Regions from separate parts of the Streptomyces tendae genome, predicted to be linked through region 2. Evidence: predicted binding sites of a transcription regulator. Region 2 holds the regulator's gene; the other holds the start of a gene.
What was found. The regulator HspR, encoded in region 2, represses chaperone genes until heat shock. The targets are predictions, from matches to a motif close to TTGAGNNNNNNNNNCTCAA.

Region 1: lon (endopeptidase La) is a predicted target of HspR. The motif match lies at 8,164-8,182, and genes of this name have one in related genera.

What each region holds. Positions count from the first base shown of each region.
Region 1 is NZ_CP043959.1:1,227,578-1,242,214, reverse strand. Features, by position in the region: gene F3L20_RS05895 (nitrate- and nitrite sensing domain-containing protein) at 1-2,695, opposite strand, end outside; gene F3L20_RS05890 (protein phosphatase 2C domain-containing protein) at 3,091-3,885, shown strand; gene F3L20_RS05885 (MarR family winged helix-turn-helix transcriptional regulator) at 4,037-4,531, opposite strand; gene F3L20_RS05880 (lysozyme) at 4,758-5,588, shown strand; gene lon (endopeptidase La) at 5,727-8,141, opposite strand; gene F3L20_RS05870 (spermidine synthase) at 8,292-8,981, shown strand; gene F3L20_RS05865 (response regulator transcription factor) at 9,107-9,847, shown strand; gene F3L20_RS05860 (sensor histidine kinase) at 9,844-10,986, shown strand; gene F3L20_RS05850 (multifunctional oxoglutarate decarboxylase/oxoglutarate dehydrogenase thiamine pyrophosphate-binding subunit/dihydrolipoyllysine-residue succinyltransferase subunit) at 11,277-14,637, shown strand, end outside.
Region 2 is NZ_CP043959.1:209,683-224,319, reverse strand. Features, by position in the region: gene F3L20_RS01070 (hypothetical protein) at 1-861, opposite strand, end outside; gene F3L20_RS01065 (SCO4225 family membrane protein) at 1,321-1,971, shown strand; gene F3L20_RS01060 (DUF1707 SHOCT-like domain-containing protein) at 1,981-2,589, opposite strand; gene F3L20_RS01055 (YbjN domain-containing protein) at 2,737-3,267, opposite strand; gene clpB (ATP-dependent chaperone ClpB) at 3,445-6,054, opposite strand; gene F3L20_RS01045 (pyridoxamine 5'-phosphate oxidase family protein) at 6,188-6,604, shown strand; gene F3L20_RS01040 ((2Fe-2S)-binding protein) at 6,775-7,071, opposite strand; gene F3L20_RS01035 (hypothetical protein) at 7,112-7,261, opposite strand; gene F3L20_RS01030 (helix-turn-helix transcriptional regulator) at 7,470-8,414, shown strand; gene F3L20_RS01025 (helix-turn-helix transcriptional regulator) at 8,438-9,412, shown strand; gene F3L20_RS01020 (helix-turn-helix transcriptional regulator) at 9,375-10,406, opposite strand; gene F3L20_RS01015 (sugar ABC transporter substrate-binding protein) at 10,534-11,640, opposite strand; gene F3L20_RS01010 (heat shock protein transcriptional repressor HspR) at 11,915-12,367, opposite strand; gene dnaJ (molecular chaperone DnaJ) at 12,372-13,547, opposite strand; gene grpE (nucleotide exchange factor GrpE) at 13,584-14,252, opposite strand; gene dnaK (molecular chaperone DnaK) at 14,249-14,637, opposite strand, start outside.

The sequences.
Region 1 (14,637 bases), 1.0 Mb from region 2:
CCGGGATGAACAGCTCCATGGTGGTCTCGGCGGGCCGCTCGACGGGGGCGGGGGCCTGGGCCTCACCCACGGCCGGTGCGTCGGGCGCGTCCGCGGCCGGTGCGTGGGGCGTGGGGCGGGCGGCGGCCTCGTTCGTCGGCGCCTCCTCCCCGGCTGCGGGGGCGCCGGGCTCGCGCACGGCGTCCGGCACGGTCTCGTCCGCACCCGGCGGCTCGGTGTCGGCCTGAACGGCTGCGTCGAGGTCCGGCGCAGGCGCGGCGGCCGGACGGGCGTCGCCCCGGGCCGGGTTCTCGAGGTCGTCGGTGAGGGGCGCCTCGTGCGCGGCTGCCCGGTCCTCGTCGTCCGGCGCGACGGTGTCCGTCCGCCCGTCGGCGGGGGCGGGGCCGGACGTCTCCGGGGCATCCGGGGCGGCCGGCGCGGCCGGGGCCGCTGCTTCCGTGGTGGCGTGGGCCTGGATGGAGCGTTCGGCCAGGTCGACCAGGGGGTCGCCGGCCGCCGAACGGCCCGGCAGGACGTTGGAGTTGGCCTCGGCGTCCGCGCCCGGCAGGGACACCGCGTGGGCGCCGCCGGGGACCGATGCGGGGACCGCGGTGGGCGTGGCGGGCGCCAGCAGGGGGTCGGGGAGGACGACGACCGCCGCGATCCCGCCCTGCTTCTGCTTGCGCAGCTGCACCCGGACACCGTGCCGGTGGGCGAGCCGGGCCACGACGTACAGGCCGAGGCCGAGACCGTCGTCGGACTCCGCGTCGTACGCCGCCTCCGGGTCGAACTCGGACAGCCGGGTGTTGAGCCGCTCCAGCCGGTCGGCGGCCATGCCGATGCCCTCGTCCTGGACGGAGAGCATGACCTCGCCGTTCTCCAGCAGCCAGCCGGAGACCTCGACGGGCATGTCGGGCGGGGAGAACGAGGTGGCGTTCTCCATGAGTTCGGCCAGCAGGTGGGACAGGTCGTCCGCCGCGAAGCCGGCGATGTTCGCGTGCGGCGGCAGCGCCGCGATCCGCACCCGCTCGTACCGCTCGATCTCGCTCACCGCGGCGCGGACGACGTCGACCAGCGGGACCGGGCCCGCCGTGTGCCGGCCGTGCTCGGTGCCGGCGAGGACCAGCAGGTTCTCGCTGTGCCGGCGCATGACCGTGGCGAAGTGGTCGAGCTTGAAGAGGGTGGCCAGGCGGTCCGGGTCGTCCTCCCGCTCCTCGAGCCCCTCGATCACGCCGAGCTGCCGCTCGACCAGGCCGAGCGTGCGCAGGGCGAGGTTGACGAACGTTCCGCCGATGCTGGTGCGCAGCCGCTCCATGTGGGCGGTGGCCTCGGCGAGTTCGGTGCGCAGTTCCTCGCGGGCGTCGGCCATCTTCTGCCGCTGCCCGACCAGGTGCTTGCGGTCGGCCTCCAGCGTGGCGATCCGCTGGGCGAGTCCGGCGGCGTGCGCGTGCAGGGCGTTGACGGAGCGGACGACCTGGGCGAACTCGTCGTTGCGGCCGGTGAAGGTGACCGGTTCCTCGGCGGTGGGGTCCTCCGCCTCCGCGAGGCGGGCCGAGCCCCGGCGCAGCACCGACAGCGGGCGGGTGAGGGTGCGGGCCATCGCCGTGGCGATGCCGACGGCGAGCAGCATGAGGGCGCCGAGGGCGGCGATCCTGATCTCCAGCTCGGTGACGTCGTCGTCGCGCAGCTGGGCGAGTTCCTTGGTGCGCTGGTCGAACAGCGCGGACTCGGCCCCGCGCATCGTCTCGATCCGCGCGGTGAGCGCCGCCGCCAGCTTCTTGGGGCTGGTGTTCAGCTCGGAGTCGGAGAGGGTCGGCTTGTCGGTGAGCTTCTCCAGGTACTTCTCCGCGGTGTCGACCTCGGGGCCGGTGACCGTCGAGTCGTAGGAGGCGCGGGCGGCCTTCGGCGCGGCGTCCCGGAAGTCGGCGAGGGCCGCGTCGGAGCGTACCCGCGCCTGGAGCGCGGCGGCGGACAGCGCGTGGCGCCGCTCCTCGTCGGCCTCCGAGGTGCTGGTGGAGGTGACCGGCAGCCCGGTGATCGGGTCGATCACGGTCTCCGTGGTGCTCGGCACGTTCAGCACGGCGAGCAGCAGCCCGCGGGTGGCGGCGGCCTGCTGGACGGCGGTGTCCAGCTCGGCGAGCGCGTGCGCGCCGGACCCGGCGCGGGGCGGGGTCTCGTCGGCCAGGCGTGCGGCGAGCCGGTGCAGCTGGGAGATGGCGGTGGAGTACGCCTGGTGGGCCTCCAGGGCGCTGCTCCTGCCGGTGAGCGCGGCCCGGCGCACGGTGGCGACGGCGTCGAGCTCCTCGCGCAGCGCCGTCGAGGTGTCGCTGTCGGCACGCAGTTCCTCGACCTGCCGGTCCACCCGGGCGCTGTGCTCCTCGGAGGGCGCCTTGGACTTGGGGCGGCCCGCCGCGATGTAGGGGACGACCTCGTCACGCTCGTCGGCGAGGGAGTGGGCGAGGGCGAGCGCGTCCTCGGTCCGCTCGGCGAGCGTGACCAGTTCCTGCGCGTCCTTCAGCTGTTGGGAGGCCGCCAGTACGGAGGGCGCGCCGGCCCCGGCGATCGCCGCGGCCACCACGGCCACGGCGACGACGAGGCGGTTACGTACGTGGGTGGGGCGGCCTTTGCCCACGGTGGGCGTCTGCTGCGCGTCCCCCGTGAGGGCCGCCTGCTTGTCCTTGCGACGAGGCCGCGTCTTCTGCACCGGTGCTCGCATTCCTGACTCGTGTACCCGTGGGTCCGCGTGACGCTCCGTCATCGGGCGCGGGCGCTCTTCCCGAGCCGCCGGCCGCGCTCGGACAGCGAGGCGCCCCCATCGCTCCCCGACCCTCCCAGTGCCCGTGGACAGTGGATGCGCATCACCTGACCCGCCACTCGAAGGAGTGAACATCGGAGGCGAGTTGAGGGGCAAGTTCCGTTGTGCTCCGCAGCGGACCCGCGCGGCAGGCCGGTTGGACGTCTGCGGCGGGCGGTGGCAATATTCGCCGCCACGTCTTCCCGGAGCCCTTCATTACCTCCCAAACCAGGCGTCTGACCTGCGCGCCTGTGGAGAACGTACGAACCCTGCCCGGCTTTTGCGGGCGTTGTGGGGAGCTCGTGCAGACTGGCCGGATGCGCACGGAACTTGTTTCGGAGCCCGGTGATCCGGGACGCCCCAACGAGGACTTCGCGAGCGTCGGACTTCCGGCCTCCGGGCAGGGCGGTTCGCTCGTGGTCCTGGACGGCGTCACGCCGCCGTCCGACGGGGGCGGCTGTCTGCATTCGGTGCCCTGGTTCACCGCCCGGCTGGGCGGCGCGCTGACCGAACTGACCGTTTCCCTCCCGGATGTTCCGCCGGCCGAGCTGCTGTCCCGGGCCATCGCGCGCACGGCCGGGAGCCACGCGGCGACCTGTGACCTTTCTCACCCCCGAACGCCGCAGGCGACGGTGGTGCTGGCGCGCTGGTCGTCCGACTCGGTGGACTGGCTCGTGCTGTCCGACTCGGTGCTGCTGGTGGAGTCGACGGACGGCACGGTCACGGCGGTCAGGGACGACCGGCTGGACCGGCTGCCCCTTTCGGCCCTGGCCAGCCACGCCGTCGTCGACACCACGCTGCGCAACAAGGAGGGCGGCTTCTTCACCGCCGCGGCGGACCCGGCGGTGTCCTCACGGGCGGTCACGGGCTCCCTCCCGCGCGGCGAGGTGCGCGCGCTGGCGGCGCTGACGGACGGCGCTGCGCGGTGGGTGGAGCGGTTCGGCGAGGGTGACTGGGCGGACTGCCTCGCCCTGATCCGCACTGAGGGCGCGCGGGCGCTGGTGGACCGGGTCCGGTCCCTGGAGCACGCGGACGCGGCCCGCGTCCCGCCCCGCCGCGGCAAGACCCACGACGACGCGACGATCGTCCACACCGACCTGCCACCCGCCTGAGGAGCTCCCCACCGACGGGCGGCGGCCGCCCGGACGACGAGCCGCCTGCGCGCGAACGGCCGGGCTTCACCCGCGCGGGGGACACCTGCGCGCCCCGGTCACGGGCCGGCCGCCGGTCACCGCGCCCCCGGCCGGGCGGCGGGGCCGTCTCCTACCGTTCCATCCCCCGGTTCAGCCGGTTGAGCAGGCGGGCGAGTTCCGTGACCTCCGTCGGGTCCCAGTCGGCGAACCGGCCGGCGTAGCGGGCGCGGCGGGCCTCACGCACCCTGCTCACCCGCCGCCGCCCCTCGTCCGTGAGGGTGACGAGCCAGGCGCGCCCGTCGGCGGGGTCCGGCTCGCGCCCCACGAGTCCGAGCTCTTCCAGGGCACGCAGCTGGCGGGACATCGTCGCCTTGCCCACGCCGATGTACGCGGCGAGTTCGGTGGCCCGCTGCCGGCCGCACTCATCCAGACGGACCAGCAGCCCGTACGCGGACGGCTCCAGGTCGGGGTGCACCTCGCGCGCCATCTCCCCCTGGCTGGCCCGCGCCCGGCGCAGCAGAACCGTCAACTCCCGCTCCAGGGCCAGGAACGCGGGCTCCTCCACACCGGACGCGGGCTCCGGCGAGGCGGCGCGTTCCCCGCCGCCGTTTACGTCTTCGTGCACGTGTGCCCCTGCCTCGGTTTCCGGTTCTGAACGTCTGGCGCCAAGTGGCGACGTCGCCGCAGCTCCATAAGTATTTCGCAGGCGTAGACCAACGGCAGCGCGGCGGTCCGCCCGCCCGCCGTGGTCGACGTCGGCAGTTTCTCTACCAGGCCATTACGTGGCATGCCCACTACATGCGATGTGGGTCACATTCCGGGTTCGCCCCACGACCGTTCGGAGATGCGTCATGCCTGTGTCCAGATCCCGGCTCGTCCGTATACGCGCGCTCGGGGCCGCCGGCGCCGTCCTGCTCGCGGCCCTCGCCCTCCCCTCGACCGCGGCCACCGCCGACGAGTCCGCCCCCACCGTCCCGCCGCGCGGCTCCGCCCACATGGGCATGGGCGTCCTCGCCCACGACGGCGAGGCCGGCCTGCCCACCGCGCGCTCCACCCAGACGGAAGGGGTGGACGTCTCCAGCCACCAGGGCAACGTCGCCTGGCCGACCCTGTGGAACAGCGGGGTCCGCTGGGCCTACGCCAAGGCCACAGAGGGCACGTACTACACCAACCCGTACCACTCCCAGCAGTACAACGGCTCCTACGACGTCGGCATGGTGCGCGGCGCCTACCACTTCGCGACGCCGGACACCGCGAGCGGCGCCGCCCAGGCGGACTACTTCGTGGACCGCGGCGGCGCCTGGTCCGCCGACGGCCGCACCCTGCCGGGCGTCCTGGACATCGAGTGGAACCCGTACGGCGACGCCTGCTACGGCAAGTCGGCGAGCTCGATGGTGAGCTGGATCCGCGACTTCCTCGACCGGTACCGCGCCCGTACCGGCCGCAGCGCCGTCATCTACACCGCCACCAGCTGGTGGCAGCAGTGCACCGGCGACTACGCGGGCTTCGCCTCCACCAGCCCGCTGTGGATCGCCCGGTACGCCTCCACCGTGGGCGACCTGCCCGCCGGCTGGGACACGTACACGATGTGGCAGTACACCTCGACCGGCCCGACGGTCGGCGACCACGACCGCTTCAACGGCACCCTCGACCGGGTGCAGGACTTCGCCGCCGGCGGCTGACCCGAACGGCTCCAGGCACCGGCCCGCACCCCGGGCACGGGAAAGGCCCGGGTCCTCGATACGAACGTGGCCCGGGCCAGAGGAAAGGCCCGGGCCTCCCTCACGGGACCCGGGCCCTCCCTCATCCGGCGGCCTCCGTCACGCGGCCACCGGAACCTCCGGCGCCGCCCCGTTCGTGGCGGGCGACAGCGCCAGCTCCAGCACCTGGCGGACGTCGGTGACGGCGTGCACGTCCAGCTTCTCCAGCACCTCCGCGGGGACGTCGTCCAGGTCGGGCTCGTTGCGCTTGGGGATGATCACCGTGGTGATCCCCGCCCGGTGCGCGGCGAGCAGCTTCTGCTTCACCCCGCCGATCGGCAGCACCCGCCCGGTCAGCGAGACCTCACCGGTCATCGCCACGTCCGTGCGGACCAGCCGGCCGGAGAGCAGCGAGGCCAGCGCGGTGGTCATCGTGATGCCCGCGCTCGGGCCGTCCTTGGGCACGGCGCCCGCCGGGAAGTGGATGTGCACGCCCCGGTCCTTCAGGTCGGCCACCGGCAGCTCCAGCTCGGCGCCGTGACTGCGCAGGAAGCTCAGCGCGATCTGCGCGGACTCCTTCATCACGTCGCCCAGCTGGCCGGTCAGGGTCAGCCCCGCCGCGCCCGTCTCCGGGTCGGCCAGGGAGGCCTCCACGTAGAGGACGTCCCCGCCGGCGCCGGTCACGGCGAGCCCGGTGGCGACACCGGGGACGGCGGTACGGCGCTCGGCCGGCTCCTGGGCGGACTCCGGCACGTGGTGCGGCCGCCCGATCAGGTCGCGCAGGTCGCCCTCGGTGACGGTGAACGGCAGCTTCTGCTCGCCCAGTTCGTGCCGGGCGGCGACCTTGCGCAGCAGCCGCGCGACCGACCGCTCCAGGGTGCGCACGCCGGCCTCACGCGTGTACTCGCCGGCCAGCTTGCGCAGCGCCCCTTCCTCGATCGTCACCTCGTCCGCCTCGAGACCGGCGCGCTCCAGCTGGCGCGGGAGCAGGTGGTCACGGGCGATGACGATCTTCTCGTCCTCGGTGTAGCCGTCGAGGCGGACCAGCTCCATGCGGTCGAGCAGGGCCTCCGGGATGGCTTCGAGGACGTTGGCGGTGGCGAGGAACACCACGTCGGACAGGTCGAGCTCGACCTCCAGGTAGTGGTCCCGGAAGGTGTGGTTCTGCGCCGGGTCGAGGACCTCCAGGAGGGCGGCGGCCGGGTCGCCCCGGAAGTCCGACCCCACCTTGTCGATCTCGTCGAGCAGGACGACCGGGTTCATCGAACCGGCCTCCTTGATCGCCCGCACGATCCGGCCGGGCAGCGCGCCGACGTAGGTGCGGCGGTGGCCGCGGATCTCCGCCTCGTCACGGACGCCGCCGAGGGCGACGCGGACGAACTTGCGGCCCATGGCGTGCGCGACGGACTCACCCAGCGAGGTCTTGCCGACGCCGGGCGGGCCCACCAGTGCCAGCACGGCACCGCCGCGCCGTCCGCCGACGACGCCGAGACCCCGGTCGCTGCGGCGCTTGCGCACCGCCAGGTACTCGGTGATGCGCTCCTTCACGTCCTGCAGACCCGCGTGCTCGGCGTCCAGGACGGCCTGGGCGCCCTGGATGTCGTAGGCGTCCTCGGTGCGCTCGTTCCACGGCATCTCCAGGACCGTGTCGAGCCAGGTGCGGATCCAGGAGCCCTCCGGCGACTGGTCGGAGGAGCGCTCCAGCTTGTCGACCTCCTTGAGCGCGGCCTCGCGCACCTTCTCCGGCAGGTCGGCGGCCTCGACGCGAGCGCGGTAGTCGTCGGACTCCTCGCCCTCCTGGTCGCCGTTCAGCTCGCGCAGTTCCTTGCGGACCGCCTCCAGCTGACGGCGGAGGAGGAACTCGCGCTGCTGCTTGTCGACGCCCTCCTGGACGTCCTTGGCGATGGTCTCGGCGACGTCCTGTTCGGCGAGGTGGTCGCGCAGCTGCTGGGTGGCGAGCTTCAGCCGGGCCACCGGGTCGGTGGTCTCCAGCAGAGCGACCTTCTGGTCGGTGGTGAGGAACGGCGAGTAGCCGGAGTTGTCGGCGAGCGCGGAGACGTCGTCGATGGCCTGGACCCGGTCCACGACCTGCCAGGCGCCGCGCTTGCGCAGCCAGGCGGTGGCGAGCGCCTTGTACTCCTTGACCAGTTCGGACACGTGTCCCGGCAGTGGCTCGGGCACGCTCTCGTCGATGCGGGTGCCCTCCACCCACAGCGCCGCGCCCGGCCCGGTGGTCCCGGCACCGATGCGCACCCGGCCCCGGCCGCGGATCAGGGCGCCCGGGTCGCCGTCGGCCAGCCGGCCGACCTGCTCGACGGTGCCCAGTACGCCGGTCCCGGCGTAGGTTCCGTCGACGCGCGGCACCAGGAGCACCCGGGGCTTGCCCGGTTCGTCGCGGGCGGCGGCCTGGGCGGCCTCCACCGCGGCTCGCACCTCGGAATCGCTCAGGTCCAGCGGAACCACCATCCCGGGCAGCACGACCTCGTCGTCGAGCGGCAGCACGGGCAGGGCGAGCGGTGTGGACTCAGCAGCCATGATCTCCCCTTCGGCAGTCAAGTTGAGCTATGCCGACTCAATGCAGGACAGCCGCCGAATGTTCCCGGACGCGCGTTCGCTGTCAGCGATCACCGGCCGAGGGCCCCCCACCGCCGGTCCCCGGGACGGGGGGACTGCCAGGATGAACGCATGTCCACCCCGTACGACATTCCCGAAGCTCCTGAAGTCCTGGACCGCCGCGAGGGCCCGTACGGCGAGGTCGTGCTGCGCCGGCACGGCGACCTGCTCCAGATCATCGCCAACGGCTGCTTCCTGATGGACACCTCCGACGGGCGCTCCGAGCGGCTGCTCGTGGACGCCGCCCTGGCCGCCCTCGACCCGGAGGCGACCGGTCCGCGGGTGCTGATCGGCGGGCTGGGCGTCGGCTTCTCCCTCGCCCACGCCGCCGGGCAGTCCCGCTGGGGGCGGATCACCGTGGTCGAGCGGGAGCCCGCGGTCGTCGAGTGGCACCGCGCGGGCCCGCTGTCGGCGCTCTCCGAGGAGGCCCTCGCCGACCCGCGCACGGAGATCGTCGAGCAGGATCTGATCGCTTACGTCAATGAGACATCCGACACGTTCGACGCGCTGTGCCTCGACATCGACAACGGGCCCGGATGGACCGTCACCGAGGACAACGAGGGCCTTTATTCGCCGAGCGGACTCGCGGCTTGTGCAAGGGTGTTGAAGCCGCGCGGGGTCCTCGCGGTATGGTCCGCCGAACCTTCCCCGGAATTCGAGGGAACCTTGCGGAATGCCGGGTTCCGGCAGGTGCGTACCGAAGAGATCCCCGTTGCCCGGGGCGTTCCGGACGTCGTGCACATCGGCGTCAGCCCTGGATAGCAAACGAGTGGTGCATCCCCGTACGCTGCTGCCTTGGCGCGGATCATTCAAGCGTCAATCGCAGTGATGCGCAGACGACGGATCACCCCACGGATTCCGGATAAAGCACACCTCAGGGGCGGGCGATGGAGCAGACACACACCTCCCACAACGGCACGGCGACGACCACCCCCGGCGCTCAGCGCAGGGTCCTGGTGGTCGAGGACGACGCGACGATCGTGGACGCCATCGCGACCCGCCTTCGTGCCGAGGGATTTCTGGTGCAAACGGCGGGCGACGGCCCGTCGGCGGTGGACACGGCGGAGGCCTGGCAGCCCGACCTGCTGATCCTCGACATCATGCTGCCCGGCTTCGACGGCCTGGAGGTCTGCCGGCGCGTGCAGGCCCAGCGGCCGGTGCCGGTGCTGATGCTCACCGCGCGCGACGACGAGACCGACATGCTGGTCGGCCTCGGTGTCGGCGCCGACGACTACATGACCAAGCCGTTCTCCATGCGGGAGCTGGCGGCCCGTGTGCACGTGCTGCTGCGCCGCATGGAGCGCGCGGCCCTCGCGGCCACCACTCCGCGCAGCGGCATCCTGCGCCTCGGCGAACTGGAGATCGACCACGCCCAGCGCCGGGTGCGCGTGCGCAGCGAGGACGTCCATCTGACGCCCACCGAGTTCGACCTCCTGGTGTGCCTGGCCAACACCCCGCGCGCGGTGCTCTCCCGTGAGCAACTGCTCGCCGAGGTGTGGGACTGGGCAGACGCCTCCGGCACCCGCACCGTGGACAGCCACATCAAGGCGCTGCGCCGGAAGATCGGCGCCGAGCGCATCCGCACGGTGCACGGCGTGGGCTACGCCCTGGAGACGCCGACGCCATGAGCGCAGGTCCGGGGGGCCACGGACAGGGACGGCAGGGGCGACAGGGACGGCAGGGCGGACCCGCGGGACAGCCCTGGGGCGGGGTGCGCCCGTTCTCGATCAAGACCAAGCTGGGCGCCCTGGTCGTCGTCTCGGTCCTGATCACCACCGGACTGTCGGTGATCGCCGTGCACACCAAGACGGAGCTGCGCTTCATCACGGTGTTCTCGATGATCGCCACGCTGTTGATCACCCAGTTCGTGGCGCACTCCCTCACCGCTCCGCTGGACGACATGAACGCGGTCGCCCGGTCCATCTCGCACGGCGACTACACCCGCCGGGTGCGCGAGAGCCGCCGCGACGAGCTGGGTGACCTGGCGCAGACCATCAACGTCATGGCCGACGAGCTGGAGGCCCAGGACAGCCAGCGCAAGGAACTCGTGGCCAATGTCTCGCACGAGCTGCGCACGCCCATCGCGGGCCTGCGGGCGGTGCTGGAGAACATCGTCGACGGCGTCACCCGGCCCGACCCCGAGACGATGCGCACGGCCCTGAAGCAGACCGAGCGGCTCGGCCGCCTGGTGGAGACGCTGCTGGACCTCTCGCGCCTGGACAACGGCGTGGTCCCGCTGAGGAAGCGCCGCTTCGAGGTGTGGCCGTACCTGTCGGGCGTGCTCAAGGAGGCCAACATGGTCGCCTCGGCCCGCGCCGGCATGGCCTCCGGATCCGGCAGCCACACCCGTACCGACGTCCATCTGCACCTCGACGTCACCCCGCCCGAGCTCACCGCGCACGCCGACCCGGAGCGGATCCACCAGGTGGTGGCCAACCTGATCGACAACGCGGTCAAGCACAGCCCGCCGCACGGCCGGGTGACGGTCCGGGCGCGCCGGGGCGCCGAGCCGGAGTCGCTGGAGCTGGAGGTGCTGGACGAGGGTCCGGGCATCCCGCGGACCGAGTGGCACCGGGTCTTCGAGCGGTTCAACCGCGGCAGCGTCAACCGTCCGCACGGTCCCGGCAGCGACGGCGGCACCGGGCTGGGTCTGGCGATCGCCCGCTGGGCCGTGGATCTGCACGGCGGCCGGATCGGAGTGGCGGAATCCGAGCGGGGTTGCCGGATCCGGATCACTCTTCCGGGCCCCACCTCCACCCCAAGTTGACGTAAAGTTCGAAGCTGAGCTTCAAGATCCACGGTGTTCGCCCTGACGGACACGTGTGATCAGGCACAGGCCCGCGCGCGGGGCGCGTCGGGCCCCGGTCGAGCGATGCCTGATACCGTCAAGAGAAGCGGAACCTCGCTTGTTTCCCGCCAATTCCAGCGCCGAAACACCCGTTGAGATGTGATGTGCACGACGTTGCTCGGGCCCGGCCTGACCTTCTCGCGCGCGGAGGCGTAGCCTTTATTTCCGCTGTCCATCATCTTGCGAAGCGGAAGAGGGCGGTTGACGCCGTGTCGCCACAGTCCCCCAGTAACTCGAGCATCTCGACCGACACCGACCAAGCGGGAAAGAACCCCGCTGCGGCCTTCGGTGCCAACGAATGGCTCGTCGACGAGATCTACCAGCAGTACCTCCAGGACCCGAACTCGGTGGACCGAGCCTGGTGGGACTTCTTCGCCGACTACAAGCCGGGCGCGCCTGCGACCTCGGCTCCGGCGGGTGACGCGGCCGCGGGGGCCGCTGTGACCCCCACCGCTCCGGCCCAGCCGGCCGCTCCCGCGAAGGCGGACGTGCCCGCCCCGGCCGCGCAGCCCGCTGCCGCCGCTCCGGCGGCCGCCAAGGCTCCGGCCCAGGCTCCCGCCCCGGCGAAGGCGGCCGCTCCGGCCGCCCCCGCCGCGAAGCCGGCCCCGGCCAAGAAGGCCGAGCCCGCGGGTGAGGCCAAGAGCGGGCCCGAGCGGGTGACCCTGCGCGGTCCGTCCGCCGCCGTGGCGAAGAACATGGACGCCTCGCTGGAGCTGCCCACGGCCACGTCCGTGCGCGCCGTCCCGGTGAAGCTGCTGTTCGACAACCGCATCGTCATCAACAACCACCTGAAGCGGGCGCGTGGCGGGAAGATCTCCTTCACGCACCTCATCGGCTACGCCATGGTCCAGGCCATCAAGGCCATGCCGTCGATGAACCACTCGTACGCCAAGGTGGACGGCAAGCCGACCCTGGTGAAGCCGGAGCACATCAACCTCGGCCTCGCCATCGACCTGGTCAAGCCCAACGGCGACCGCCAGCTCGTCGTCGCGGCGATCAAGAAGGCCGAGACGCTGAACTTCTTCGAGTTCTGGCAGGCCTACGAGGACATCGTCCGTCGCGCCCGCGACAACAAGCTGACGATGGACGACTTCACCGGTGTCACGGTCTCCCTGACCAACCCCGGCGGCCTCGGCACCGTCCACTCCGTGCCGCGCCTGATGCCCGGCCAGTCGGTCATCATGGGCGTCGGCGCCATGGACTACCCGGCGGAGTTCCAGGGCACCTCCCAGGACACCCTGAACAAGCTCGGCATCTCGAAGGTCATGACGCTCACGTCGACCTACGACCACCGGGTGATCCAGGGCGCCGCCTCCGGCGAGTTCCTCCGCCAGGTCGCGAACCTCCTGCTCGGCGAGAACGGCTTCTACGACGAGATCTTCGAGGCGCTGCGCATCCCCTACGAGCCGGTCCGCTGGCTCAAGGACATCGACGCCAGCCACGACGACGACGTCACCAAGGCCGCCCGGGTCTTCGACCTGATCCACTCCTACCGGGTCCGCGGCCATGTCATGGCCGACACCGACCCGCTGGAGTACAAGCAGCGCAAGCACCCCGACCTGGACATCGTCGAGCACGGCCTCACCCTGTGGGACCTGGAGCGCGAGTTCGCCGTCGGCGGCTTCGCCGGCAAGTCGATGATGAAGCTGCGCGACATCCTCGGCGTGCTGCGCGACTCGTACTGCCGCACCACCGGCATCGAGTTCATGCACATCCAGGACCCCAAGCAGCGCAAGTGGATCCAGGACCGGGTGGAGCGCGGCCACTCCAAGCCGGAGCGCGAGGAGCAGCTGCGCATCCTGCGCCGCCTGAACGCCGCCGAGGCGTTCGAGACCTTCCTGCAGACGAAGTACGTCGGCCAGAAGCGCTTCTCCCTGGAGGGCGGCGAGTCCGTCATCCCGCTGCTCGACGCGGTGCTGGACTCGGCGGCCGAGTCCCGCCTCGACGAGGTCGTCATCGGTATGGCCCACCGCGGCCGGCTGAACGTGCTCGCGAACATCGTCGGCAAGTCGTACGCGCAGATCTTCCGCGAGTTCGAGGGCAACCTCGACCCGAAGTCGATGCACGGCTCCGGCGACGTGAAGTACCACCTGGGCGCCGAGGGCACCTTCACCGGCCTGGACGGCGAGCAGATCAAGGTCTCCCTGGTCGCCAACCCCTCGCACCTGGAGGCGGTCGACCCGGTCCTGGAGGGCGTCTCCCGCGCCAAGCAGGACATCATCAACAAGGGCGGCACGGACTTCACCGTCCTGCCGGTGGCGATCCACGGCGACGCGGCCTTCGCGGGCCAGGGCGTGGTGGCCGAGACCCTGAACATGTCGCAGCTGCGCGGCTACCGCACCGGCGGCACGGTCCACGTCGTCATCAACAACCAGGTCGGCTTCACCGCGGCCCCCGAGTCCTCGCGTTCCTCCATGTACGCGACGGACGTGGCCCGCATGATCGAGGCCCCGATCTTCCACGTGAACGGCGACGACCCGGAGGCGGTGGTGCGCGTCGCGCGCCTGGCCTTCGAGTTCCGCCAGGCGTTCAACAAGGACGTGGTGATCGACCTCATCTGCTACCGCCGGCGCGGTCACAACGAGTCGGACAACCCGGCCTTCACCCAGCCGCTGATGTACGACCTGATCGACAAGAAGCGCTCGGTGCGCAAGCTCTACACCGAGTCCCTCATCGGTCGCGGCGACATCACCCTGGAGGAGGCCGAGCAGGCGCTGCAGGACTACCAGGGCCAGCTGGAGAAGGTCTTCACCGAGGTCCGCGAGGCCACCTCACAGCCGTCCACGGTGGCGCCCTCGGACCCGCAGGCCGAGTTCCCGGTCGCCGTGAACACCGCGGTGACCACGGAGGTCGTCAAGCGGATCGCCGAGTCCCAGGTGAACGTCCCCGACCACATCACCGTCCACCCGCGTCTGCTGCCGCAGCTGCAGCGCCGGGCGGCGATGGTCGAGGACGGCACCATCGACTGGGGCATGGGCGAGACCCTCGCCTTCGGCTCGCTGCTGCTGGAGGGCGTCCCGGTCCGGCTCGCCGGACAGGACTCCCAGCGCGGCACCTTCGGCCAGCGCCACGCGGTCATCATCGACCGCAGCACCGGCGAGGAGTACACGCCGCTGCAGTACCTCTCCGAGGACCAGGCGCGGCTGAACGTCTACAACTCCCTGTTGTCCGAGTACGCGGCCATGGGCTTCGAGTACGGCTACTCGCTCGCCCGCCCGGACGCGCTCGTGCTGTGGGAGGCGCAGTTCGGCGACTTCGTCAACGGCGCGCAGACGGTCGTGGACGAGTTCATCTCGTCGGCCGAGCAGAAGTGGGCCCAGACCTCCGGTGTGGTCCTGCTCCTCCCGCACGGCTACGAGGGCCAGGGCCCGGACCACTCCTCGGCCCGCCCGGAGCGCTTCCTGCAGCTCTGCGCCCAGAACAACATGACGGTCGCCATGCCGACCTCGCCGTCGAACTACTTCCACCTCCTGCGGTGGCAGGTGCACAACCCGCACCACAAGCCGCTGGTCGTCTTCACGCCGAAGTCGATGCTGCGTCTGAAGGCCGCCGCGTCGAAGGCGGAGGAGT
Region 2 (14,637 bases):
CGCGCGAGCACGGAGAAGGTCTCCGGTTCGACGCTCGCGACAGTCGCGGCAGTGGCCGGGGTGGGGGGCGCGGAAGGCGCGGTCGCAGCCGTCGCAGGTCCGGAGGGGCAGTACGGCCGGGCGGTCGAGGGGCTCCGGGGGCGGCGGTGCGGGCAGCGGGGTCTCGCGGAGGCGGAAGGCGAGGATGCCCGCCGGGCGGGACAGGAAACGGTCGGGGAGCCCCGCCGTGAGCGTTCTGGTGATCTGGCCGGGTGCCACGCCGGCCGCCAGCCACGCGGTGACGGCGGGCGCGAGCCGCACGGCCTCCCGTTCGGACAGCACGAGTCGTGGATCGACCTGCCGGAGGGCCGCCAGCACGGCGACCGCCTCCGGGTCCGCGTCCGCGAGCGCCGCCGAGGGCTCCTCCCGCGCGGCCACGGAGACGGAGACGGCAGGGGTCTGCCCGGCTCCGGACGGTTTCCGGGGACGGGGCGGGCCGGGGGGTTCCGGCGGGCCGTCCGGGTCCGGCTCCGGGGTCCCGCCGGGGACGTCGTAGAAGTAGGTCCGGGTGCGGATCTGCCCGGACGGGGTGCGCTCACGGCGGCGCTCCAGGTATCCGGCGGCCTCCAGCTCCCTGAGGGCCCGCGAGATCAGGATCTCGCCCTCGGTGAAGTGCGCGCACAGGGCGGCGATGCTCACGGGGGTGCCGCTCGGCAGGGACAGGATGTACACCGCGACGGTGACCGCGCTGCCGCGCCGCTGCGCGAGGGCGTTGGCGACCACGGTGAAGTCGGCCGTGAGACGGATGCGGACGTGGATCACGCCGGTGGTCGGAGCACCGGCGTCGGCGCGCAGGCGCGCGTTTGACTGCAAGTCAGCCATTGGGAAGGTTGGAGCTTCCTGATTGGTCAGGCCCTCGTTCGGGATGCCAGTCCCGGCCGGGGGCCGTATCTGTTTGCGGTTGTCGCGGCGAACGGCCCGTGTCCCGCACCCGCAAGCCGGTCACCCGCACGAGTGAAGCGCGCCGTCCGGCGGGGAGGGTGGGCGGGCGGGTAGTTCTCTCTCCCGGTTCTTTGGGGAGGTCAGCGGCCCGCCGGACCCTCGCCGGCAAGGAAGCGGTGGACCGCTCCGCCCGGCGACGGCGGGACCCCGGGTCGCCTGGGAAGGCGGCCCGGGAGGCACCTTCGAAACAGAGGGTCGGCCCGTACGGGGCCTTGCTGTCACGGACGTGCGGGTGAGTGCCGTCGCGCCGACGGTGAGTAGCGGTACTCATGCCGGGGCACGGCCCTGCCGGTCACTGTGTTGATCACCGACCCGTACCGGCTCCAGGAAGGGCCTTCGATGCCGATCTCCGACCGCTTCCGCCCGCGGCGACTCCTCGCACTCGCCACGGACAGTCTGCCCGCCCGCGCCTATCTGGGCCTCGTCGCCCTCGGTGTCGTGGTGCTGTTCCTGGCCCCGGACAGTCCCTACGCCATGGCACCGGCGCTGCTCACCGCGCCGCTCTCCTTCCTGCCCGTGGTCCTGCCCTTCGGGGCGGGGGGCGGGGCGGCCGAGGTGGCGACGGCCGTGCTGCACGGCGGGTGGCTGCTGCTGTGCGCCCTGGTGAACGCCGCCGCGTTCGGCGCGCTCGCCCGCAGACCGGACCGGGCGCCCTCGGCGCGCCCTCACAGCGGGCGGACCCTGCTCGCCGCTGCCGTGGACAACTGGCCCGCGCGGGTCTACGTCGCCGTGGTCGCGGCGGCCCTGGGCACCTTCCTGTACGCCGTGCTGCTGTCGCCGGACCCCGGGTTCGCGGGGATATGGCCCATCCTCGCGGCGGCGCCGCTCAGCTTCCTCGCCGCGGCGGCCTCGGCACCCGCCGAGTACCACTCGCTCCCCTGGCTCGGCACGCTGGTCTTCTCCGCCGGCGTGGTCCTGGCCGGACTGGTCAACGCCGTGCTCATCGGACTGCTCGCCCGGACGGTGAGGGTCCGGGCCGCGGGACGGTGAGAGGGGCCGCTAGTCGCGTACGGGGTTGGTCCTCAGCTTGCGGCGTTCCCAGCGATTGGGGTGGCGGACGACCACTCCCGCCATGCCGCCGGTGCCGGTGAGGCGGATCAGCGGGGTGCCGGGGAGGCGGTCGGGGGTGGTCGAGTCCCGCAGACCGCCGATGCCGGGGTCCATCGCGATGGTGTCGGCCGCCCAGCCGTCGGGGAGGACGATCGTGACGCCCGCCGCCTCGCCGTACACCTCCACCGTGACCTCGGGCAGCCGGCACTCGGCGCGGCTGAAGTCGAGCTTCACTCCTGACAGGCCGCCGCGCGCGATCACATGCGCGGGAACCTCCCAGCGGCCGGGGCCGCGGGACGCTCCGTGGAGGCCGCCCTTCAGCTCCAGAGGCGGCAGGTCGGCGGGGGCCGGCGGGCTCGGCAGGTCCGCGGTGAGGGCGTCCAGCTCCGCGTAGGTCTTCGCGGTGAGCGCCCGCTCCAGCCGCTCGTCCAGCTCGTCGAGGTCGATGCGCCCCTCGGCCGCCGCGTCGCGCAGCTGCTCCACCACCGCCTCCCGGTCGTCGTGGGAGGCTCGCAGGCCGCCTCGGTCGTCGTCGCGCGGGGCCGGCTGGGCTGTCATGTCCCCAAGAATAAGCGGGCCCGGCGGGCCGGGAGCCGGCATGAGAGAGCCCGGCCCCGCGACCGGCCACGTGGGCCGGCTTCCGGGCCGGGCTGGGCTCCCTACGGCGTGCGCCTGGCCGGCGCCGCCGCTCGCGCGCGAGGGCGCTTACGCGTCGTCGTCCGGCTTGTCCGCGTCGTTGATCTCCGACTCCAGGCCGAGCTGCTCGACGAGCCACTTGTCGAACTCGATGGCGGCCCGCACCCAGCTGACCGTCGAGGAGACGAAGTGCTCCAGGCTCACGCCCATGCCGATCAGCATCTGCGCCTCACCGATGAGACGGACCGTGCCGTCGTCGTGGGTGTGCGTGTAGACCTTGGGCCACAGGGTGCGGCGGTTCCAGTCGTCGATGGACTCGAGGAGCTGTGCCTTCTCCTCGATCTGGTGCGGCCGGTCGTAGAACGTCCGCACCGAGAAGATCTGCTGGTCGTCCTCGCCGCGGAACATGAAGTAGGTGCGGAACTGCTCCCACGGCGCCGCGAGGTCACCCTCGTCGTCGACGACGTACTTGAGCTCCATCTGGTCGAGGAGCTGCTTCACGAGGTCCTGATCCGGGACGACGGGGCCCGCCGGTCCTTGGGGCTGCGGCTCGGGCTGCTGGCCCCCGAAATTCGGAATCGAGGACGGGTCGATGGTCACCGTGAATTTCCCTTCGTACGGATTCCGCCATCCTCCCCCATGCGGGGAGGGGGGTGGCAAGCCCCGACGGGCCTGTCAGCCGAGGGCTGACTCGATCCGGTCAGGTCCGGGGTACCCGCAACGGCTCCGGGCCCAACGTCCGCGGGGGACATCGGGCCCGGAAAGCGGAACCGTGACTCAGAGTGTCTTGCCGGTTCCGGTGCCGGCGGCCGGGCCGACGATCAGCCCGTCCTCGAAGCGGTCCACCCGGACCGTGTCGCCGTCCTTGATCTCGCCGGAGAGGATCTCCCGGGCGAGCCGGTCGCCGATCGCGGTCTGCACCAGACGGCGCAGCGGCCGGGCGCCGTACGCCGGGTCGAGGCCCTCCTGCGCCAGCCAGGCCAGCGCCTCGGGCGTGACCTCCAGGGCGAGCCGGCGTTCGGCCAGGCGCCGGCCGAGCGCGGCGATCTGGAGCTCCGCGATGCGCTCCAGCTCGGCCTTGGTGAGCGCGGAGAACACCACGAGGTCGTCGAGACGGTTGAGGAACTCCGGCTTGAACGACGCCCGGACCACCTCGAGGACCTGCTCGCGCTTCTCGGCCTCGGTGCTGACGGGGTCGACCAGGTACTGGCTGCCCAGGTTGGACGTCAGCACCAGGATGGTGTTGCGGAAGTCCACGGTGCGGCCCTGGCCGTCGGTGAGCCGGCCGTCGTCGAGGACCTGGAGCAGGATGTCGAAGACCTCGGGGTGGGCCTTCTCCACCTCGTCCAGCAGCACCACGCTGTACGGGCGGCGGCGGACGGCCTCGGTGAGCTGGCCGCCCTCCTCGTAGCCGACGTAGCCGGGGGGCGCGCCGACGAGCCGGGCGACCGAGTGCTTCTCGCTGTACTCCGACATGTCGATGCGGACCATGGCCCGCTCGTCGTCGAAGAGGAAGTCGGCGAGCGCCTTGGCCAGCTCGGTCTTGCCGACGCCGGTGGGGCCGAGGAAGAGGAAGGAACCGGTGGGCCGGTCCGGGTCGGCGATGCCGGCCCGCGAGCGCCGCACGGCGTCGGAGACGGCCCGCACGGCCTCGGTCTGGCCGATCAGCCGCCGGCCCAGCTCGTCCTCCATGCGCAGCAGCTTCTGCGTCTCGCCCTCCAGCAGGCGGCCGGCCGGGATGCCGGTCCAGGAGGCGACGACGTCGGCGATGTCGTCGGCGCCGACCTCCTCCTTGACCATGGTGTCCTTCGCCACCTCTTCCTCGGCCTCCGAGGCGGCCTCCAGGTCGCGTTCGACGCCCGGGATCTCGCCGTAGAGCAGCTTGGAGGCGGTGTCGAAGTCGCCGTCGCGCTGGGCGCGTTCGGCCTGGCCGCGCAGCTCGTCGAGCTTCTCCTTCAGCTCACCGACGCGGTTGAGGGAGGTCTTCTCCTTCTCCCAGCGGGCGGTGAGGCCGCGCAGCTCCTCCTCCTTGTCGGCGAGGTCGCGGCGCAGCTTGTCGAGGCGCTCGCGGGAGGCGGCGTCGGTCTCCTTGCCGATGGCCAGCTCCTCCATCTTCAGCCGGTCGACGGCGCGCTGGAGCTCGTCGATCTCGACGGGCGAGGAGTCGATCTCCATGCGCAGCCGGGAGGCGGCCTCGTCGACGAGGTCGATGGCCTTGTCCGGCAGGAAGCGGGAGGTGATGTACCGGTCGGAGAGGGTCGCGGCGGCCACCAGCGCGCTGTCGGCGATCTGCACCTTGTGGTGCGCCTCGTAGCGGCCCTTGAGCCCGCGCAGGATGGCGATGGAGTCCTCGACGGTCGGCTCGGCCACCAGCACCTGCTGGAAGCGCCGCTCCAGCGCCGGGTCCTTCTCGATCCGCTCGCGGTACTCGTCGAGCGTGGTGGCGCCGACCATGCGCAGCTCGCCGCGGGCCAGCATCGGCTTGAGCATGTTGCCGGCGTCCATGGCGGAGTCGCCGCCGGCGCCCGCGCCGACGACCGTGTGCAGCTCGTCGATGAACGTGACGACCTGCCCGTCGGACTCCTTGATCTCCGCGAGGACGGTCTTCAGCCGCTCCTCGAACTCGCCGCGGTACTTGGCGCCCGCGACCATGGCGCCCAGGTCGAGCGAGACCAGCCGCTTGTTCTTCAGCGACTCGGGCACGTCGCCCTTGACGATCCGCTGGGCGAGGCCCTCGACGACGGCGGTCTTGCCGACACCGGGCTCGCCGATCAGCACGGGGTTGTTCTTGGTACGGCGGCTCAGCACCTGCACCACCCGCCGGATCTCCTGGTCCCGTCCGATGACGGGGTCCAGCCTGCCCTCACGGGCGGCGGCGGTCAGATCGGTACCGAACTTCTCGAGTGCCTTGTACTGGCCCTCGGGGTCGGGGCTGGTCACCCGGCGCGCTCCCCTCGCCTTCTGGAAGGCACCCTGCAGCTTCTCCGCGGTGGCGCCCTGCCCGGACAGTACCTCGCCGGCCGCACCGCCCTTGGCGGCGATGCCGATCAGCAGGTGCTCGGTGGACAGGTACTCGTCACCGAGGTCCTGGGCGCGGGCCTGGGCGTCGGCGACGACGGCGAGCAGCTCGCGGTTGGGCTGGGGCGGCGCCACGGTGGATCCGGTGACGCTCGGCAGTCCGGAGAGGACCCGCTCGGCACCGGAGCGTACGGCGGCCTGGTCGGCGTCCACCGCGGCGAGCAGGTCCGTGATGTTCTCGTTCTCCTGCCCGGCGAGCAGGGCAAGCAGCAGGTGCGCGGGGGTGAGGTCGGGGTGCCCCTCGGTCACGGCCCGGTTGCCGGCGGCGGCCAGTGCGTCCCGGCTCCGGTTGGTCAGCTCGGCGTCCACGTGTCCGTTCTCCTCCTTGGTGCCCTTCGGTGACCCTCAGCGGTGTCCGTGGTGACTGCGCCAACGTCCACAAACTTGAGTCTATTCCACTCAAGGTGGTGACCGCGAGGACTCGGGGCTAAGTTCCGGGGTCATGACCCTCACGTATTCGGTGGATCCGGGCGATCCGGACGCGTCGTACCTCAGCTTCTGGCGCGAACGGCACCTGTGCACGCTGACCACCCTGCGCCCGGACGGCACACCGCACCTGGTACCCGTCGGGGTGACGTACGACCCCGAGGCGCGCCTCGCCCGGGTCATCACCAACCGGACCAGCGCGAAGGTCCGCCATGTACGGGCGGCGGGGGACGAGGGCGCGCCGGTCGCGGTCTGCCAGGTGGACGGCAGGCGGTGGGCGACGCTGGAGGGACGCGCGCGGGTCCGCACGGAACCGGAGCGCGTCGGGGACGCGGTGCTGCGTTACGCGGAGCGCTACGGACGGATGCCCGGCCCCAACCCGGACCGGGTCGTCATCGAGATCGCGCTCACGCGCGCGATGGGCCGCGGCTGAGACCGGCGGCGCGGCTCGCACCGGCGAGCGATCCCTTCCGGCCATCACCCGATCCAGGCGATACCCGGAAATGTCCCCCAAAACTGCAGCGGCGTCACCGTGTTCAGGTCACGGTGACGCCGCTGCGGGGGGGAAGCACCTGCGCGATCTTTTACGACGGGGGAATCGCGTCAGGCACTGCGGGGGGTGGCCGAGATGGTCCTGGGGGCAGGGGAGTCGGACTCCACCTGCCGGTGGTCCCGCTGGTCCAGGTTCACAAAGATCATTCCGTACCGGATGGCACACCGCACGGGCTTCGGAGCCCCCCGGGGCCGCCTCAGACACCGGTACGCCCGTACGTCACCGTCCTCGTCGCGCGTGACGACCACGGGCTCACCGAAGACGGTCACCATCAACGAGTCACCGCTGTGGGGGATGGCGGTGACCAGGTCGATGAAATGCCATCCGGACCGGTAGGCCGTCGCCATCTCACGACGGAAGGATCGGTCGTCAGGTGGGGTGGCCACGTCAGCTCCAGACAGTGTCTGCCGGGAGCTGGACCACGTCCTCGCCGTCCACCACGCCCACGGCCCCGCTCGACCAGACGGTGTCGTCCTCGGCGTCGCTCTGCGCGCCGGAGAGGGCGCCCAGCGCACCGAAGGCCACAACGGCGGACAAGGCGGCGACAAGCACCGAGCGACGCATTCTCTTACGCATAGTCGGCTTCGTCCTCACTCGAAGGTCCCCTTTCCCCCGTCAAGTAAGACGATGGCTCATTCGGGCACGTCATGGCCACACGATCGGTGCATCATGTTCCTGCATGTTCAGGAGCCTGGGGGGTGGAGATTTAACAATGAATCGGACCAAAACCGTGCATCCCCATCCCATGACGGAGCTGTGCGTGGAAGGGAGTCGTCTGTACGCGAACGCACTGCGCACGGGACGTATCCCCCGGGCGGAGGCCGAAGCCGCGCCCTGTCTGGTCGACTTCTCCCTGCTCCACCCCGACCCCGACGACCCGGACTGGCTGCGCCCCGTCCCGCCCTCCGTCGTGCTGGCCCAGCGGCTGGACCCGATCGAGCGTGAGATCACCGAACGCAGGCGCCTGACCATGGAGTTGGCGGACACCTTCGAGCCGTTCATGGGACTCGGCGCCCCCCTGACGGAACCGGTCCACTCCATCACCGTGCTCGAAGGACTCGACCGCATCAACGAGGCGCTCGACCTGGCGACCTCCCAGTGCCGGAACGAAGTGCTCACCGTCCAGCCGAAGAACCGGCACCCGCAGCAGCGCCTGATCGAGGCGCTGGAACGCGACCGGCCCCTGATCGAACGCGGGGTGCGGATCAGGACGCTCTACCAGCACACCGCGCGGTACAACCCCGAGCGCATCGCCTGGACCGAGCAGTTCGCCGACGGCAAGGTGGAGTACCGCACCATCGACGAGCTGGTCGAGCGCCTCATCGTCTGCGACGACACGGTCGCCTTCATCCCCGTCCGGGACGACCGGCAGGTCGCGCTCGAACTGCGCCACCCCGGCCTGGTCCGCTACCTCATCAAGGTCTTCGAATTCATGTGGGGCCGGGCGGTCCCCCTCACCGCCGGCACCCCGTACGAGACCGCCCCGGACGGTCTCACCGACATCCAGCACTCGATAGCCAAACTGCTCGTCGAGGGACACGTCGACGAGGCCATCGCGCGCCGGCTCGGCATGAACGTCCGCACCTGCCGGGCACACATAGCGAAGCTGGCCACCGCGCTCGGCAGTGGCAGCCGTGCCCAACTGGGGTACCTCATCGCACAGTCCGGCATTCTCGAACAGGACCACTGATCCGGTCCGGGGGGCGATCAGGCATGAGCGGCGACGCACCACACAGGGCGGCGGACGCGCTGCGGGCGGAGGCACTGGACCGCTACGCCCGCGCCCTGGACCAGGGCCACGTGCCCGCCTCGGGGGACGCGGAGACCCCGCTCCTGCTCCGCCTCGGCCTGCTCCACCCCGCCGGGGACGACCCCAGCCGGCTGGAGCCGGTCGCACCGCACCTCGCCCTGCACCGGCTGCTGCGCGCCTCCGAGGACCGCGTCGCCGAGGAACGGCGGCGTCAGGAACGCCTGGCGGAGACCCTGGCCCCGCTGCTGCGCCCCGGCGAACCGGTGGAACAGGAGTCCCCCCTCGTGACCCGGCACAACGGCACGGAGCACATCGGACGGGCGATCAGCGAGGCGATGACCGGCGCCACGGAACTCCTCGCCGTCCAGCCGCACCGCAGCTACGTGAAGTTCGACCCGGCCGTCCACGAGCCCGCCCTCCGCCGCGACCAGGCCCTGCTGGACCGCGGCGGCCGTATCCGCGCCCTGTACCAGCACACCCTGCGCCACGCGCCCACGCTGGCCGCGCGCTACGAACGCCTCACGGGCGACGTCGAGGCCCGCTCCCTGGACGAGATCACCGACCGCCTCGTGATCGTCGACGGCGCGGTCGCCTTCATCCCGGCCGGCCCCGAGCGCTCCACGGCCCTGGAGGTCCGGCATCCGGCGATCGTGACGTTCCTGGTCACCACCTTCGACCGGCTGTGGCGCCTCGCCACCCCCATGTACCCGGAGGCGGACCGGCAGCCCACCCTCAACGGCGTCACCCCGCGCCAGCGCGCCATCGCCACGCTGCTCGTCGAGGGGCACACCGACGCCGTCATCGCCGACCGGCTCGGCATGAACGTCCGCACCGCGCGGGAGCACATCGCCAAACTCGCCACGCTGCTGGGCAGCGGCAGCCGGGCGCAGCTCGGCTACCTCATCGCGCGGTCCGGGGTGCTCGACTCGGCGGAGTGACGGCCGGGTGCCGCGCCCCGTCCAGCCCCGCCTGCGCGATCCGCACCCCCAGCTGGGTACGGCTGGCCGCCCCGAGGGTCTCCGACAGGCGGGCGATGTGCGCCCGGCAGGTGCGCACACTGATGCCCAGGCGCTCCGCGATGACCGCGTCCTGGTGGCCCTCCGCCAGCAGCGCCGCGATGGACTGCTCCCGGTGCGAGATGCCCTCGATGCCGGTGTCCGGCAGGGGGGCCGTCAGCGGGATGGCGAGCCGCCACAGCCGGTCGAAGACCGTGCCCAGGTACTCCACCAGCGCCGGGTGGCGCAGCTCCAGCGCCATCGTGCGCTCGGCGTTGGCGGGGATGAAGGCGACCGTACGGTCGAAGAGGATCAGCCGGTCGACCACCTCGTCCAGCGTGCGCGCCTCCACCGCGTCGCCCATCAGCTCCAGATAGCTGAGCAACCCGTGCCCGTGCCGGGCGACGTGGGTGTACAGGTCCCGCATGCGCACGCCCCGGCCGCGCAGCGCCATCGCCCGGTGCAGGCCCTCCGACAGCTCGGCCTCGCGCCTGATGCCGCCCGGCTGGACCGTGAGCACCTCGGTGGTGCACGCCTGCGTCGCCTCGTCCATCGCGGCCTGGATGCGCGCCAGTCCGTCCAGCACCCGGATCGCCGGGCCCTCCGCCGACGACTGGGCGACGGGCACCCGGCGGCCGAGTCCGGCGTACCACTCGAAGGCGGCCACCGCCGAGCCGACCCGGCGCTGACTCGCCCTCACCTCGTCGTACATGCCGCGCAGCAGCCGGGTCATGACCTCCTGCGGGGCGGTGGGCACCAGCCAGTCCATGTCGTCGGGATCGGGGTGCAGCAGGGCCAGCTCCAGCAGGCAGGGCACCCGCTCGGCCTCCCGGCGCGGCAGCCGGCCGCGCCGTACGGCCCGGGAGTACACGCGGTCCCCGGCCTCGCACAGTCGGTCAGCACCGTGCGGATGCTCCTCCGCCGCGTGCCCGGCCATCGCCCATCCCACCCCCGGTTCAGCCACTTTCCGCAGCGCAACTATGCGCGGCCGGAACCTGCTGTGCAACACGGGGCCGGCCACCGCGCCGCCCGGAGACCTGCGGGTGGCCGAATACCGACGGGAGTTACTTCAGGTCGAGCTTCTCGCAGGCGGACTTGAACTCGGCGGTGCAGATGTCCGACACGTCGTAGAACCCGTCGGCGATGACCGTGTCCTGGATGTTCTCCTGCGTCAGCGCGACCACCGGCACCAGCTGCGCCGGGATGTCCTGCTCGGTGGGGCTGTCGACCCGGTCGCGGGTGAGGGCGTCGAACTGGATGTCCCGGCCCTGGACCCGCGCCACGGCCATCTCCGCGGCGTTCTCCGCCTCCGTCGGGTACGACTTGTACACGCTCATGTACTGCTCGCCGGTGACGATGCGCTGCACCGCGGCGATCTCCGCGTCCTGGCCGGTGATCGGCGGGAGGTCGGTGACACCGGCGGCGCGCAGCGCCTTGACGATGCCGCCCGCCATGCCGTCGTTGGCCGAGTAGACGCCCTTGATCTTCTCCGCGCCGATCTCACCGATCGCCTCGGCCATGTTCTTCTCGGCGTTCTTGGGGTCCCAGTCCTTGGTGTCGAAGGACTTGGCGATGGTGACCTTGCCCTTGAGCTCGGACAGCGCGCCCGCCTTGAACTGCTTGGCGTTGGGGTCGGTCGACGAGCCGTTCATCATCACGACCTTGTCGGTGATGCTGAGGTCGCCGCCGAAGGACTCCAGCAGCGAACGGCCCTGCACCTCGCCGACCAGCTCGTTGTCGAAGGAGATGTACGCGTCGATCGGGCCCTCGGCCAGCCGGTCGTAGGCGATGACCGGGATGCCCGCCTCCTTGGCCTTGGTGACGCTCTCCGCGATGGCGTGCGCGTCCACCGCGTCCAGCACGATGACGTCGACCTTCGAGTCGATCATGCGCTGCATCTGGGAGGCCTGCTTGTCGGCGTCCGCCTCGGCGTTGGCGTACTCGACCTTGCCCTTGTTGTCGGTGAGCGCCTCCACCTTCTTCTTGAAGAAGGGGTAGTCGAACTGCTCGTAGCGCGTGTTGGCCTTCTCCGGGAGGAGGAGGCCGACGGAGATGTCGTCGCCCTTGGCGGGGCTCGCCTCGTCGCTGCTCCCTGTCGCGTCGAGCATGCCGCAGCCGGCGAGCGTGACGGACATCGAAACGGCGGCCACGGATATGGCGATACGACGCATGCGAGGGCTCACTTCAGGTGCGTTTTGGACGTGGGCACAGCTTTGCGGCCCATGTGACTGAAAAGCCAACGCTTCAGGGCCCATCGCCGTCAAGGGGCAACCACTTAACGAGATGGACACAGCACGGTCCGCTGAACTCGTGAAAGTCCTGCGGACACGCCGCGTGGATCACCTGGACACGCAGGCATACCATAGTCACAGATGTGGTCAGGCATAAGAGAAGGGGCCCTGAGGTTCGGTGAACCTCAGGGCCCCTTCCGCGCGTTCCGCGTGGTCAGTCCGACTGCTGCTGGCGCTTGGGCCGCCACACCACCAGCGCGCTGGTCTGCTGCACTTCCTGGTAAGGCACCAGGTCACGGCGGTACGAGGCGTGGACGGCCGCCTCGCGCTGGCGCATCGCCGCCGCCGCGCCGTCGAGCGCGTCCTCCAGTTCGGCCACCCGGGCCTGGAGGGCGGCGACCTGGTTCTCCAGTTCGATGATGCGCTTGATTCCGGCCAGGTTGATGCCCTCGTCCTGCGACAACTGCTGCACCTGCCGGAGCAGTTCGATGTCACGGGCCGAGTAGCGCCGGCCCCGGCCCGCCGTGCGGTCCGGCGACACAAGTCCCAGCCGGTCGTACTGACGCAGCGTCTGCGGATGCAGACCGGACAGCTGGGCCGCCACCGAAATGACGTAGACCGGGGTGTCCTGGGTCAGTTCGTACGGATTGCGTCGACGGCCGTCCATCGCATCAAGCTCCCTTCGCGGCCTGGAACAGCTCCGCCCGCGGATCCTGGTCCGCGGTTGCCTCGCGATACGCCTCCAGGGCGTCACGAGCCTTCCCCGACAGGTCCTTGGGAACACTCACCTCGACGGTCACCAGAAGATCACCGCGGGTGCCGTCCTTGCGGACCGCTCCCTTGCCGCGGGCACGCATGGTGCGCCCGTTGGGTGTGCCCGGCGGAAGCTTCAGCGTCACCGGAGGACCGCCCAGCGTCGGGACCCGGATCTCGCCGCCGAGAGCCGCCTCGGGATACGTGACGGGCACGGTGACGGTCAGGTTGTCGTCCTTGCGGCCGAACACCGGGTGGGTGCCGACGTGCACGACGACGTACAGATCGCCCGCGGGCCCGCCGCGCTCACCGGGAGCCCCCTTGCCGCGCAGCCGGATCCGCTGCCCGTCACTGACCCCCGCGGGAATGCGCACCTGCATCGTCCGCGAGGACTTGGCCCGGCCGCTGCCCTTGCAGACCTCGCAGGGCTCCTCCGCGATCAGACCGCGGCCCTTGCAGTCGGGGCACGGGTCCGTCAGCGAGAAACCGCCGCCGGAGCCCCGCGCCACCTGCCCGGTGCCGACACAGGTCGGGCACACGCGCGGTGTGCCGTTCTTGTCGCCGGTGCCCGAACATGCCTTGCAGGGCGCCTGCGACGACATCCGCAGCGGGACGGTCGCGCCCTCGATCGCCTCGGTGAAGCTGAGCGTCACCTCGGACTCGATGTCCTGGCCCCGGCGCGGCTGGGTCCGCGTGGTCCCCGCGCCGCCCCGGTTGAACAGGCCCCCGAAGACGTCACCGAGGCCACCGCCGAAGCCGCCGGCCTGGCCGCCGCCGGGCTGACCTCCGAAGAGGTCACCCAGGTCGAAGTTGAACGTGCCGCCGCTTCCGCCCGGCCCCGGACGGAAACCGCCGTTGCCGAAGAGGGCGCGCGCCTCGTCGTACTCCTTGCGCTTCTTGGGGTCGCCGAGGATGTCGTTCGCCTCGGAGATCTCCTTGAAGCGCTCCTCCGCCTTGGCGTTGCCCTTGTTGGCGTCCGGGTGGAACTCGCGGGCGAGCTTCCGGTACGCCTTCTTGATCTCGGCCTCGGTGGCGTCCTTGGGGACGCCGAGGACCTTGTAGTAGTCCTTCTCGATGAAGTCCTTGGTGCTCATCCCCGACGTCCCTCCTTCCCTGCGTCAGCTATAACGTCAGCCCTCCTCCGGGCCACCGTTCTCCTTGTTCTCCTCCGCCTGCGCCTCGGTGCTCTCCTCGGCCGGCTTGACCGTCTGCGCGCCCGGCTGCGGCTCGGCGACGGCCACCCGCGCGGGGCGGATGGTGCGCTCGCCGATGCGGTACCCCGGCTGCAGGATCGCCACGCACGTCGTCTCGGTGACGTCCGGGGCGTAGGAGTGCATCAGGGCCTCATGGATCGTCGGGTCGAAGGGCTCGCCCTCCTTGCCGAACTGCTGCAGGCCCAGCTTCGCCACCGTGGTCTCCAGCGACTCGGCGACGGACTTGAAGCCGCCGAGCAGCTCGCCGTGTTCCCGTGCGCGGCCGATGTCGTCCAGCACCGGGAGCAGTTCGGACAGGAGGTTCGCCACGGCGACCTCCTTGACCGCTACCCGGTCCCGCTCGACACGGCGGCGGTAGTTCTGGAACTCGGCCTGGAGGCGCTGGAGATCCGCGGTGCGCTCGCCGAGCGCGGTGCGGGCCTGGTCCAGCTGAGCCACCAGGGCGGCGTTCTGCCCCGTGTCCCCGGCCGGGGCCGCCTCCTCCTCGGAGGGAGCGGCGGCCTTCGGCTCGGCGTCGTCGGTCGGTGCGCCGGAAGGGACGTCGGGCTGCTGCTGCTCGTCGAAGCCCGGGGTCTCTTCCGTCACGCCGCACCGTCCTTGCGGTCCTCGTCGACGATCTCGGCGTCGACGACGTCGTCGTCGGCCTTGGCCTCACCGGCGGACGCGCCACCGGCGGCCTGGGCACCCTGGGCGTCGGCGTACATGGCCTGGCCCAGCTTCTGGGAGACGGCGGCGACCTTCTCCGTGGCGGTGCGGATCTCGGCGGTGTCCTCGCCCTTGAGCTTTTCCTTCAGCTCGGCGACGGCTTCCTCGACCTCCGTCTTGACGTCACCGGGGACCTTGTCCGCGTTGTCCGCGAGGAACTTCTCCGTCTGGTAGACGAGCTGCTCGCCCTGGTTGCGGGACTCGGCGGCCTCGCGGCGGGCGTGGTCCTCCTCCGCGTACTTCTCGGCCTCCTGGCGCATCCGGT